DNA from 3 places in the Streptosporangium sp. NPDC002607 genome. Region 3 is predicted to be linked to each of the others. Evidence: riboswitches for the same ligand, from Rfam matches in the RefSeq annotation. Region 3 holds a riboswitch; each other region holds the start of a gene.
What was found. Region 3 has a riboswitch for cobalamin ahead of ACWD3H_RS00210 ((2Fe-2S)-binding protein). Riboswitches for the same ligand answer to the same signal wherever they lie in the genome.
Positions count from the first base shown of each region.

Region 1: another riboswitch for cobalamin. It lies ahead of cobN (cobaltochelatase subunit CobN); the one in region 3 lies ahead of ACWD3H_RS00210 ((2Fe-2S)-binding protein).
Region 2: another riboswitch for cobalamin. It lies ahead of metE (5-methyltetrahydropteroyltriglutamate--homocysteine S-methyltransferase); the one in region 3 lies ahead of ACWD3H_RS00210 ((2Fe-2S)-binding protein).

Region 1 covers NZ_JBSFWD010000009.1:74,634-78,800, reverse strand. Annotated here, with positions in the region: gene cobN (cobaltochelatase subunit CobN) at 1-1,699, opposite strand, end outside; cobalamin riboswitch at 1,735-1,936, opposite strand; gene ACWD3H_RS13255 (precorrin-3B synthase) at 1,951-3,369, shown strand; gene ACWD3H_RS13250 (precorrin-8X methylmutase) at 3,366-3,992, shown strand.
Region 2 covers NZ_JBSFWD010000024.1:123,157-127,323, reverse strand. Annotated here, with positions in the region: gene ACWD3H_RS26045 (hypothetical protein) at 1-137, opposite strand, end outside; gene metE (5-methyltetrahydropteroyltriglutamate--homocysteine S-methyltransferase) at 345-2,594, opposite strand; cobalamin riboswitch at 2,697-2,914, opposite strand; gene ACWD3H_RS26035 (GNAT family N-acetyltransferase) at 2,974-3,984, shown strand; gene ACWD3H_RS26030 (O-acetyl-ADP-ribose deacetylase) at 4,083-4,167, opposite strand, start outside.
Region 3 covers NZ_JBSFWD010000001.1:41,534-45,700, forward strand. Annotated here, with positions in the region: gene ACWD3H_RS00195 (NUDIX hydrolase family protein) at 1-34, shown strand, start outside; gene ACWD3H_RS00200 (hypothetical protein) at 269-511, shown strand; gene ACWD3H_RS00205 (leucine-rich repeat domain-containing protein) at 660-1,598, opposite strand; cobalamin riboswitch at 1,837-2,014, shown strand; gene ACWD3H_RS00210 ((2Fe-2S)-binding protein) at 2,053-2,832, shown strand; gene ACWD3H_RS00215 (SAM-dependent methyltransferase) at 2,878-3,696, opposite strand; gene ACWD3H_RS00220 (hypothetical protein) at 3,825-4,064, opposite strand.

The DNA of each region.
Region 1 (4,167 bases), on a different contig from region 3:
TCACCAGGAACGGGTAGACCAGCGGCAGGTCGCCGAGCGCCGCGTCGGGGCCGCAGGAGGCCGACATCCCCGCCGACTTGCCGGGCAGCCACTCCAGGTTGCCGTGCTTGCCGACGTGCACGATCGCGTGCGCGCCGAAGTCGTCGGCCAGCCACCGGTAGGCGGCCAGATAGTGGTGGCTCGGCGGCAGGTCGGGGTCGTGGTAGATGGCGACCGGGTTCTCCCCGAAGCCGCGCGGCGGCTGGACCATCACCACGAGGTTGCCCGCGCGCAGCGCGGCCAGCACGATCTCGCCGTCGGGATCGCGGCTCCGGTCGACGAACAACTCGCCCGGCGGCGGCCCCCAGTGCGCCTCGATGCCGTGCCGCAGGTCCTCGGGCAGCGTCTCGAACCACGCCCGGTAGCGCGCGGCCGGGATCCGCACCGGGTTCGCGGCCAGTTGCTCCTCGGTGAGCCAGTTCCGGTCCTGGCCGCCCGCCGCGATCAGCGCGTGGATCAGCGCGTCGCCGTCCCGCTCCGCCACGCCGGGGAAACCGTCTCCGAGGTCGTACCCGGCCTCCGTCATGGCCGTGAGCAGCCTGACCACGCTGGCGGGGGTGTCCAGGCCGACCGCGTTGCCGATCCTGGAGTGCTTGGTCGGGTACGCCGACAGCATCACCGCGATCCGCCGTTCCGGTGCCCGGACATGCCGGAGCAGGCCGTGCCGTACCGCGATGCCGGCCACCCGCGAGGCCCGCTCGGGATCGGCCACGTACACGGTCAGGCCCTCGTCGTCGACCTCCTTGAAGGAGAACGGCACGGTGATGATCCGCCCGTCGAACTCGGGGATCGCCACCTGGGAGGCCGCGTCGAGCGGGGACAGGCCGTCGTCGTTCTCCCGCCAGGCGTCCCTTCCCGTGGTCAGGCAGAGGCCCTGCAGGATCGGCACGTCCAGCTCGGCGAGCGCGCCGACGTCCCACGCGGAGTCGTCCCCGCCCGCCGAGGCGGTCGCCGGGCGGGTGCCCCCGGCGGCGAGCACGGTGACCACCAGGGCGTCCGCGGCCCGGAGCGTGTCGAACAGGTCGGGCTCGGCGCTGCGCAGGGAACCGCAGTAGACGGGCAGGGCCTGGCCGCCCGCCTCCTCGATGGCCAGGCAGAGCGTCTCGACGAAGGCGGTGTTGCCCGCGACGTGGTGCGCGCGGTAGTAGAGCACGCCGATGACGGGGCCCTCGGTGCGTCGCACGACACGTTCGAGGGGGCCCCAGCTCGGGGTGGGCGCGGGCGGGGCGAAGCCGTACCCGGTGAGCAGCACCGTGTCGGAGAGGAAGGCGTGCAGCTGGGCCAGGTTCGCCGGACCGCCGTGCGCGAGGTAGGCGTGCGCCTCGGCGCAGACCCCGCCGGGCACCGTGGACAGCTCCATCAGCTCGGCGTCGGGGGCCTGCTCACCACCGAGGATCACGACGGGCCGCCGGTCGGCGAGCAGCGCGTCCAGCCCGTCCTGCCATGCCCGGCGTCCGCCGAGCAGTCGCACGACCACGAGGTCCGTGCCCTCGGTCAGCGCGGGCAGGTCCTCGGCGGACAGCCTCGCCGGGTTGCCGAGCCGGTAGTTCGCACCGCTCGTCCGCGCGCTGAGCAGGTCGGTGTCGGAGGTCGACAGCAGCAGGACGGCAGGCGGCGCGGGTGGCACGGCCGATCGCGGGGTGGGCGGCACGGAACGCATGCAGAAGTCCTCCCTCGGGGTCCTCGCCCCGGGTCGTCGTCATCGCGACGGCAGGAGTCTCCTGGCTCCCGGATCAACGCTCACCCCGGCCTTCCCGTCCGTTGCCGGACCGTGGCCTTCGGTGGGGTTCGCTCCCCGGTTACAGTGGCGGGACCGCGCCGGTTTCACACCGGCTTCCTCCCTGCGCCGTCGCCTAGGTCACACTATGCCAGGCGGACATCCGTAAAGAAATGGGAGCTACCATCCACTGCGTGTCAATAACCGACCCTCCCGGAAGAACCCGGGCCGACGCGTGTCCCGGAGCGCTCCAGGTGCACGCCGCGGCCGACGGCGGCCTGGCGCGGATCCGGGTTCCCGGCGGGGCGCTCACGGCGCGTCAGCTCCGCGTGGTCGCCGCCGCCGCCCGGGAGCTCGGATCCGGCGTGATCGAGCTGACCTCCCGGGCGAACCTCCAGGTACGCGGCCTCCCGCCGCAGGACGGCGAGCCCCTTCCCGTCGTGCACCCGGCACGCGACGACACGCGCGTTCCGGACGACGGCCGGCGGCTTTCCCCGGCATCCGACTTCGCCGTGCGGCTGGCCGCCGCCGGGCTGCTACCGTCGGCCACGCATGAGCGGGTACGCAACATCGTGGCCTCACCCCTGGCCGGGCGGGCACCCGCGAGCCTGCTCGACGTCCGTCCGCTCGTGTCCGAGCTGGACGGGGAACTCCGCGCCCGGCCCGTGCTCGCCGACCTGCCCGGCCGGTTCCTCTTCGCGCTCGACGACGGCTCGGGCGACATGGCGGCTCTCGGCGCGGACGTCACGCTGCTGCCGGTCGATCCGGTGGACGCCTCGGCGGACGTCTCCGAGGTGGCGCTGCTGCTCGCCGGTGCCGACCTGGGGCTGCGCGCACCCGTCTCCTCCGCCGTCACCGGCATGCTCGCGGTCGCCGAGGCGTTCCTGGCCGAGCGCGCCGAGCAGGGGTCGGGCGCGTGGCGGCTCGCCGAGCTGACCGACGGCCCAGTACGGGTCTCGGCCCGCGGGCTCGGGGCGGAGCCGGCTCTCCGGCTGTCCGCCCCCGCCGTACGACGGGCGCGAACGGTGGACAGCGGCACAATCGGGGTCGCCGCGCAGCGTGACGGAAGGTCGGCCCTCACCGTTCTCGCCGCGCTCGGACGGCTCACGGCGGCCCAGCTGGAGGCGCTCGCCCAGGCGGCCGAGCACGGCGGGGGAGAGGTCCGGGTGACGCCGTGGCGGACGATCGTCGTCCCCGACCTGCCGCCGCCGGAGGCCGACGGCCTGCGGGCGACGCTCACGGCCGCGGGCCTGGTCGGCGACCCGGCGTCGCCGTGGCTGGGCCTGACCGCCTGCGCCGGCCGGCCCGGATGCGCCAAGGCCCTCGCCGACGTCCACGCCGACGTCCATGCGGGTGTGCGCGCGAACGGCGGCACCGGTTCCGAGTTCGATGCGGACGGTCCTGATGACGTCCACCCCTCGCGGGGCCGCACCCGTGCGCTCCCCGTGCACTGGTCGGGCTGCGAGCGGCGGTGCGGACGCCCGCGCGGCCGGGTCGTGGACGTGGTCGCGACCGGAGACGGATACCGCGTCGAGGCGGACGGCGTGAGCCGTACGTTCGCCGACGCCGAGCAGACGAGCGCCGCGGTGGCGGCGACCAGAGAGGGAACGTGATCGACTACATCAGGGACGGGGCGGAGATCTACCGCCGCTCCTTCGCCACCATCCGCGCGGAGACGGACCTCGGCGGCATGCCGCCGGGCGTCGCCCAGGTCGCGGTCCGCATGGTGCACGCCTGCGGCATGGTCGACCTCGTCGACGACCTCGCGTGGTCGCCGGGAGTCGTCACGGCGGCGCGCGAGGCGCTGCGCGACGGCGCGCCCGTGCTGTGCGACGCCATGATGGTCGCCTCCGGTGTCACCAGGCGACGGCTTCCGAAGGCGAACGAGGTGATCTGCACACTCGGCGACCCGCGGGTCCCGGAGCTGGCGCTGCGGCTGGGCACCACCCGCAGCGCCGCGGCGCTGGAACTGTGGCGCGACCGGCTCGACGGCGCGGTGGTCGCGATCGGCAACGCGCCGACCGCGCTGTTCCGCCTGCTCGAACTGGTCGAGGAGGGGGCCGGACGCCCGGCCGCGGTGCTGGGCGTGCCGGTCGGCTTCATCGGGGCCGCGGAGTCGAAGCTGGCCCTGGCCGAGCACCCGGCCGGACTCGACCACCTGGTGGTGCACGGACGCAGGGGCGGCAGCGCGATGGCGGCGGCCGCCGTCAACGCGATCGCGAGCGAGGAGGAGTGAGCGGGTTGAGCGGGGATCTCGGGTGCCTGTACGGGGTTGGGCTCGCGGTGGCGGCGGCTGCCGTCAACGTGATCGCGGGTGAGGAGGAGTGAGCGGGTTGAGCGGGGATCTCGGGTGCCTGTACGGGGTTGGGCTCGCGGTGGCGGCGGCTGCCGTCAACGTGATCGCGGGTGAG
Region 2 (4,167 bases), on a different contig from region 3:
GTCCGCCCCTCGTCCCAGGCCGCCCCTGCCGCCGGGTCGTCCTCCTCCGGCTTCCCGGTGGTGAAGTCGACCTCCTCCCCAAGTGGAAACGCCTCCCATATCCGGCGCTCAGCGTCGGACAAGTCCTCAACCCGCACATCGCCCCCCTTTGCCCAAACACTGCCATCTTTTGATCGTTTGCGTCCAGAGGAGGGTTGTCCCGTGGCGGCTTCGGTGGTTGTCAGGCGGCCGGGCGGTGGTCCAGGACGATGGCGCCGGAGCTGAAGGCCGTGCTGCCGGCCGGTTTCCGATCCCGGAGACTCGCCCCACCGCCGGGCACCGGCGATGGGGCGAGCGACCCGGTGTCAGTCCTGCGGCACGCGGAGAGCCATGGCGGCGGTGACCATGTTGCGCAGGGAGGCACTGGTCTCGGGGTAGCCGCGGGTCTTCAGGCCGCAGTCGGGGTTGACCCACAGGCGGGCCGGGTCGACGGCCTGAAGGGCGCGCCGCAGGTTCTGCTCGATCTCCTCGGAGGACGGGACGCGGGGCGAGTGGATGTCGTAGACGCCTGGGCCGATGCCGCTCTGGTAGCCGGCGTCGCGCAGGTCGGCGACGAGTTCCATGTCGGAGCGGGCGGCCTCGACGCTGGTGACGTCGGCGTCGAGGTCGCCGATCGCACCGATGATCTCCCCGAACTCGGAGTAGCACATGTGGGTGTGGATCTGGGTGGAGTCGGCGACTCCGCAGGTGGCCAGCCGGAACGCGCCGACGGCCCAGGCCAGATAGGCGGCGTGCTCGTCCCCGCGGAGCGGCAGGAGCTCGCGCAGGGCGGGCTCGTCGACCTGGATGATGCGGATTCCTGCGGCCTCCAGATCGTGGATCTCGTCGCGGAGGGCGAGGGCGACCTGGCGGGCGGTGTCGGCCAGGGGCTGGTCGTCGCGGACGAACGACCAGGCGAGCATGGTGACCGGGCCGGTGAGCATGCCCTTGACGGGCTTGTCGGTGAGGGACTGCGCGTAGGTGGCCCAGCCGATCGTCATCGGCTCCGGCCGGAAGACATCGCTGTGCAGGATCGGCGGACGGACGCAGCGCGACCCGTAGGACTGGACCCAGCCGTGATCGGTGGCGGCATATCCGTCGAGCCGTTCGGCGAAGTACTGCACCATGTCGTTGCGTTCGGGCTCGCCGTGGACGAGGACGTCCAGGCCGAGTTCCTCCTGCAGGGCGATCACCCGCTCGACCTCCTCCCTCATGGCCTGCTGGTAGGCCGCGTGGGTGAGCTGCCCGGCCTTGTGGGCGGCGCGGGCCTTGCGGATCTCGGGGGTCTGCGGGAACGAGCCGATGGTCGTGGTCGCCAGATCCGGCAGGCGTAGCGCGGCCCGTTGGGCGGCGAACCTCGCGGCCCGGTCGCCACGGCGGACGCCGTCACCGAGCATGTCGAGACGGGCCCGGACCCGGTGGTCGACCGTGGCAGCCTCGGTCTCGGCGGCGGGGAGCGGGCCGGGGGCGTCGGAACGCGAGGCCCGGCCGAGGGCGACGACTTCGGCGACCTTCTGCCGGGCGAAGGCCAGACGACCCCGGACGGCCGGGGCCAGCGCGGTCTCGGCGTCCAGGTCGAGCGGGACGTGTAGCAGCGAGCAGGAGGTGCTCACCTCGACCTGGTCGGCCAGGCCGAGCAGGACCGCGCAGGTCGCCTTCGCCCGCTGAACGTCGGTACGCCACACGTTGCGGCCGTCCACCACCCCGGCGACGACGGTCTTGCGGGGTAGTCCGCCGACGGAGGCGAGCACGCCGAGGTTTCCCGGCCCGGCGACGAAGTCCAGACCGACCGCCTCGACACGGGTTGCGGCCAGCATGCGCAGCGCGTCCGCGGCGACCGTACCGAAGTAGGTCGCCACCAGGATCCGGGGCCTGTTGGGCAGCTCGCCGAGGTGTTCGTAGACGCGGGCGAGCGCGGCGATCTCCTCGGCGTTCCGGTCGGCGACCAGGGCGGGCTCGTCGAGCTGTACCCACCGTGCGCCCGCCCCGGCGAGCCGTTCCAGCAGGTCGGCGTAGACCTCGACGAGCTCGTCGAGCAGGTCGAGAGGCCGGAATCCGGCGGGCGCGCCGGGCGAGGCCTTGGCGAGCAGCAGATAGGTGAGGGGACCAACCAGCACCGGGCGGGTCTCCACTCCCAGGGCCCTGGCCTCCGCGTATTCGGCCAGCGGCTTGGACCGTGCCCCGTCGGCCAGCCGGAACCGGGTGTCCGGCCCCACCTCGGGCACGATGTAGTGATAGTTGGTGTCGAACCACTTGGTCATCTCCAGCGCCGGGACGTCCTGGACGCCGCGGGCCATGGCGAAGTACCGGTCCAGGCCGGTCAGGTGCCGGTAACGGCCGGGCACCGCGTCGACCATGACGCTGGTGTCGAGTACCTGGTCGTAGAGGGAGAACGTGTTCGACGGGATCGTGTCGAGGCCCGCGTCGCGCAGGCCCGTCCAGACCTCCTGGCGCAGGACCTCGGCCGTCTTCGCCAGGGCGGTGGCGTCGGAGCGCCCGGCCCAGTAGTCCTCGGTGGCGAATTTCAGTTCCCGGTGTGTCCCGATACGGGGGTATCCGAGGATCGTCGTTTGCATGGCAGCTTCCCTCGCTGAGCCACGGGCGGCCGGGCAGGAGGGAAGGAGCGCGCGGCGCGCGTCCCTGGCCCTCCCACGAGGCCGCGGACCACCGCGCGCCGAACGGCGCACGGGCGGAGGCAGGTCTTCGGACTCGCGGGCGCCACACCTGGGACAGGCATGTCCTACTGGCCGTCGCTTCCCAGGCCCAAAGGCCCAGTGCGTGGTGACGGCGGTCGTTCCCACTCACCGCTGCGGGGCAGTCCCGGATTCCCACCGGGTTCCCTCTTACGACATCCAGATCCCAGGGACCTGGATGAACCATCCGCGCCCAGGAGTCTAACCGGGCGGGCGGCATTTATCCCGTTGAGTTCTCGGAGACGATCTGTAGGTTGTCAGCATGTCTTCGTCGCTTCGCCTGGAGAAGGTCACCGCGGACAACGTCGAGGCCGCGTGCCGGCTGCAGGTGCGACCCGACCAGGAGGAGTTCGTGGACCCGGTCGCGTGGTCACTCGCCGAGGCGTACGCGCAGCCTGAGATCGCCTGGCCTCGACTGATCTTCGACGGCGAGCAGCTGGTGGGCTTCGTCATGGGCTTCTTCATGGTCCGTTTCAACCCGGACGACCCGGATGACACGCCCCGCTGTGGAATCTGGCGGCTGAACATCGCCGCCGATCAGCAGGGTCGGGGATATGGCCGCTTCGCGGTGGAGTCCGTGTGCGCGGAGGTCCGCAGACGTGGGCAGACCCGCGCGACGGTTACCTGGGCTCCGGGAGAGCACGGGCCCGAGCGCTTCTACCTCCGGCTCGGCTTTCGCCCGACCGGCGAGAAGAGCGGCGATCAGGTCGTCGGCGAGCTGGCCCTGACCGGGCACCGAGATGCATTCCAGATGGGTCCGGCCGAGGTCCGTCGCCTGACGACCGAGGACTGGAAGACGTTCCGTGATGTCCGGCTCGCGGCACTGGCGGACGCACCGGAGGCCTTCTCCTCCTCGCTCGGGCGGGAACAGGCGTACGACGAGGCACGGTGGCGTGCCGGGATGCTGCCGGAGCGCGGAGTGAAGGCGGTCGCGGTCGTTGAGGGCCGGGTGGCCGGGGTCGCCGGCGGCTGGGTGCCCGAAGACCGGGGTGGGGCGGTCGAGGTGTACGGAATGTGGGTCGATCCGGCCGCGCGAGGCGCCGGGGTCGGTGCCCTGCTCGTTGAGGAAGTCGTCGCGTGGGCCGCCGAGCGCGGACATCGGAAGATCCAGCTGTGGGTCGTGGACGGCAACGACGGGGCGGCCCGGCTGTACCGGCGCCTGGGTTTCGAGGCCACCGGTGAGTCCGAGCCGCACACCAACGACCCCGGCGTCCACGAACGGCTCATGGTCCGCGTGCTCGACGCCCGGCCCCGGGGCCCTCACGGCACCTGAGGGTTCGTTAGGGCTGGGAGGCTTCGCCGGCGAGCTCAGGCGACCGGTGTGTTGGAGAGGCAGGCACGGCAGCCTTTGTGTCAGTGGTTCGCCACCCCTCACCCGGCGCCGAGCGTCCTTTCGAAGACGGTGTAGGCGTCCGGGGTGAACAGTACGAACCGCAGATCCGTGACCTGTGTCGGT
Region 3 (4,167 bases):
GCAGGCCCTCGCCTACGTCGGCCGCCTTTCCTGACCTTCCGACGCTGGAAATCCCCGCCGGCGCGAGGAGAGCGGGCTGCTGTGCCCTCGTGGGACCAGGTCCGCCGACGCCCGCCCCGGCGGTGTTGTCGCGGTGCGGACCGCGCCGCCCGGACGGCGTTCTGGTACAGCATGCGCTGGTCCCAAGCCGATTGCAGCCGCCTCCAAGACGTCTCCAAGGCGATCGAGAGATCGTCGATCACTCTCAACGACGGAAGGAGGACCTCTCATGAACAGAAAGCACAAGGCCATCGCGGTCATCGCGATGTTCTTCGCACTCGGCGGTGCGCAGGCGCTCACCGCCGGTTCCGCCTTCGCCATGCCCCCCGTGTGCAACCCCATACATGACTGTGGCGAACCTGGACAGCACACCGGAGGCGGAGGTGGCACCCCAGTGCCGCCTCCCCCGCCGCCCCCGCCCCCGCCGCCGCCGCCGCCGCCGCCGCCGAGCACACCGGGTACTCCCCGCTGAGGTCCGCCGCCCGTCTCGGGCCCATCTTCAGATCCGCTGTACCCGTGAGTTGACGCGCCTTCGACCTTTGGCAATGGGTTCTCATTGCGAAGATCGATAGGAGGTTCATGGGATGCCGCCCCGACCCGGGCGGCATCCTCCTCGAAGCTCAGCGGGTGCGGCTGGCCAGGAAGCGGCGCCATTCCGGACGGGTTCGCGCGAGTGCTCGCAGCGAGGCCGGAACCTGGGGCCTGGGGTCGTTGCGGTCCAGGCGCAGTTCGGTGAGCGCGGTCAGCTCACCCAGCCACTCCGGCAGCTCGGCCAGCCGGTTTCCCTGCAGACCGAGCTTGGTCAGGGAGGTGAGAGCCCGCATCGACTCGGGAAGAGCGGTCAGCTTGTTACTGCTCAGGCTGAGGGACCTGAGGGCGGTGAGCCTGCCGATCGACTCCGGCAGCTCGGTCAGCCCGGTGTTCCACAGGCCGAGAGAGGTGAGGGCGGTGAGGTTCCCGATCGACTCCGGCAGGCCGGTCAGCGGGACGCTTCCCATATCGAGACGCTCCAGAGCGGTCAGCTCGCCCAGCCACGGAGAGAGGTCGGCGGGCCGGCTGTATGCCAGGTCCAACCAGGTGAGGGTGGTGAGGCGGGCCATCGACGCCGGGAAGCAGGCCGGCCCGGCGTACCACATGTGGAGCCTGGCGAGCCGGGTGAGGTCGCCGATCCACTCGGGCACCTCCTCCAGGTCATGGAGGTTGCTCAGGTGGAGTTCCGTGAGGCCGGTGAGCTCGCGCATCGAGTCGGGGAGGCGGCACAGTCCGGTCACCGAGACATCGAGGCGGACCAGTCCGGTCAGCTCGCCGATCCACTCGGGCAGGGCGGTCAGCGTACGGTTGCCCCCGAGGTAGAGCTCGGTCAGCGCGGGCAGGTCGGTCAGGAACCGGGGAAGCTCGGTCAACCAGTTGGACCTCAGGCGCAGCACCCGCAGGCCGGGAAGCTCGGCCACCTCCTCGGGCACCTGGGCCAACCCGAGACCCGACAGGTCCAACGTGTCAGATCCCTCGCGCAGGTACGTGTTCATCCGCCGCCGAGCGGTCCGAAGCACGGAATCCACTGCTGCCACCCTGATTCTCTCCTTGCCGTCAACAAGATGTGATCGGCGATCACGGTAGCGATGAGGACTTGCGACCCGGTTGTGGATCATTGAACTTGTCTCGTCCTCGGGGCGCGGGGCCGCTGGTCACAGCATGATCGCGAGTTGGGCAAGGTATCGCCGGTACGCGGTGAAAAGCGCGTCGCCGGAAGCGGTGGCTTCCTTGGGCAAGCCCTCCCACCGCGAATCACGCGGGCCGTGCGACCATGACAGCGAAGGTGACGGCGGAACGAGGAAGCCGGTGTGAACCCGGCGCGGTCCCGCCACTGTGATCGGCGAGCGGACCCCGATATCGCCACTGCCCGGGTACGGGTGGGAAGGCCGGGCGAGCTTGGACCCGAGAGCCAGGAGACTCACGCCGTCGCCTCCTCAGCGAAATTGGGGCGGAACTCCCCAAGAGAGGAAGGCGGTTGCCATGCCGTGCGACTCACGCGCCGGTGCTCCGCCCGGACTGCTGCCCGCCGCCCCGGCCGTGGTCGCCGGCGCGGTCGCCGACGTCCGCTCCATCGGCGGCTACTTCGGGATCGAGACAGGCGAGGCCGAGGCCGGATGGCGGCCGTTCACCGATCTGTGGACGGATCCGGGCGTCCTGGAGGCGAGAATCCACGACATGGCCGGACGGCTGGACACCACCGAGCACCGGGTGGCCGCCTCGATCCTGTTCCAGGGCCTGGCCGCCCGCCTGTGGTCACCGTCCATCGGCGCCGTGGTCGCGCACGACCTGCTCATCGACCTGGCCCCCGATCACCTGTACTGGCGGCCGGCCCCCGACCCGCTGCCGCTGCGAGCCACCCGGCTGTCCGGCTGGGGCGTCCGCGACCCCGCGCGGATCGCCGAACCGGTCTACCGCGGCATCATGGCCGAGATGCTGGAACCGCTCGCGGAGGCGGTCCGGCGGATCGTGAAGATCGCGCCGGGGCTGTTGTGGGGCAATGCGGCCTCCGCACTGGCCGGAACCATCGGCGCCTTCATCCACCGACGGCCCGACCTCAGCACGAAGGCCGTGCGGCTGGGCCGCGAACTGCTGGACCGGGATCTCCTGCGCGGCACCGGCGAACTGACCGAGCCCGTACCCGGCCGTCCCTTCTTCGTCCGTCGCAGTTGCTGCCTGTACTACCGCCTGCCCGGCGGCGGCATGTGCGGTGACTGCGTCCTGTTGCCGGCCCGCCGGCCACAAACCCGCCGCCCTGGCTGACGCTCTTCACTTCGCGCCTTCCCAGTCCAGTTCGCCTGGAGACGGTCAGCTACGTCCGACGACGCCGAGAATGCCCGGCTTGGTGAAGTCGACGGTGATCTTCTCTCCGTACTCGTCGTACTCGGAGCGCCACGCCTCGACCGGGACGATCCCCGGCTCCAGCAGCTCCATTCCACTCAGCAGCTCGGCCAGCTGTTCCGGGCCGCGCGAGGTGAGCGCCCCCGCGCTGGTCGAGCGGTAGACCTGCTGCCCGGCCTCGTGCACCTCGGCGCTGACGTTGGCCTCGAAGGCGTGCGTGACGATCAGATGGCTACCCGGGGCCAGCCGTTCGCGGATCGTGGTGATGATGTGGGCGACCAGGGCGTCGTCGGGAATGAAGTGCAGCATCGAGATCAGCAGCACCGCGACGGGCTGGGTGAAGTCGATGGCGCTCTCGATCTGCGGGTCCCTCAGGAGCTTCTCGGGTTCCCGCATGTCGCCCTGGATGACAGAGGTGAGGTGGTTGTCCTCCAGGAGCGCACGGCCGTGCACCAGGACGATGGGGTCGTTGTCGACATAGACCACCCGGGTGTCGGGCGTGATGCGATGGGCGACCTGGTGCACGTTGTCCTGCGTCGGCAGTCCCGACCCGATGTCGAGGAACTGCCGCACGCCCTGGCGCACGAGCAGCTCGACGACTCGCGAGAGGAACGCCCGGTTCGCCCGGGTCATCTCGCGGATACCGGGCACCACCCGCATGAACTGTTCCGCGGCCGCCCGGTCGGAGGCGAAGTTGTCCTTGCCTCCGAGGTAGTAGTCGTACATTCGAGCGACACTTGGGGTGTTCGGGTCGATACCCGCTGGAACAGCCTCTTGCTCGGACATGCCCTCACCCTTCTTCGCCTCCGGAGAGGATATGGGGAATCCGCAAGATAATGGATCTTTGCCGACAAACCATGTGCGACCACCTGCCAGGGCGAGCACGACCCCCGCACGCTCCGGAGTCCTGGGGCCTACCTGTGCAGCGAACTGGAGCTGTTCTCGGTGCTCCGGTAGCTCTGGTGACCGGGCACCCAGGTCCAGGTCTCCGTGCGGTCACCGTTCCTGACCGTCAGCGTGCCCGAGGGCTCGTAGTCCTCCGACAAGGGTGACCAGGGCGGCAGGGGTTCAGGATCGGCGTACGCGACCGGCGCGGTGAGCGCCACCGCCGAGGCGGCGAGAACGGCGGTGATGAGATAACGGACAATGAACATTTTCTCCCCCAGAAGGTACAAACGGTACGGCGGGGATATTTCCTCATAAAAGGCAAAGAGAACCACGCCGATGATCAAGACTCTGACCGATTCGCATTCGGCA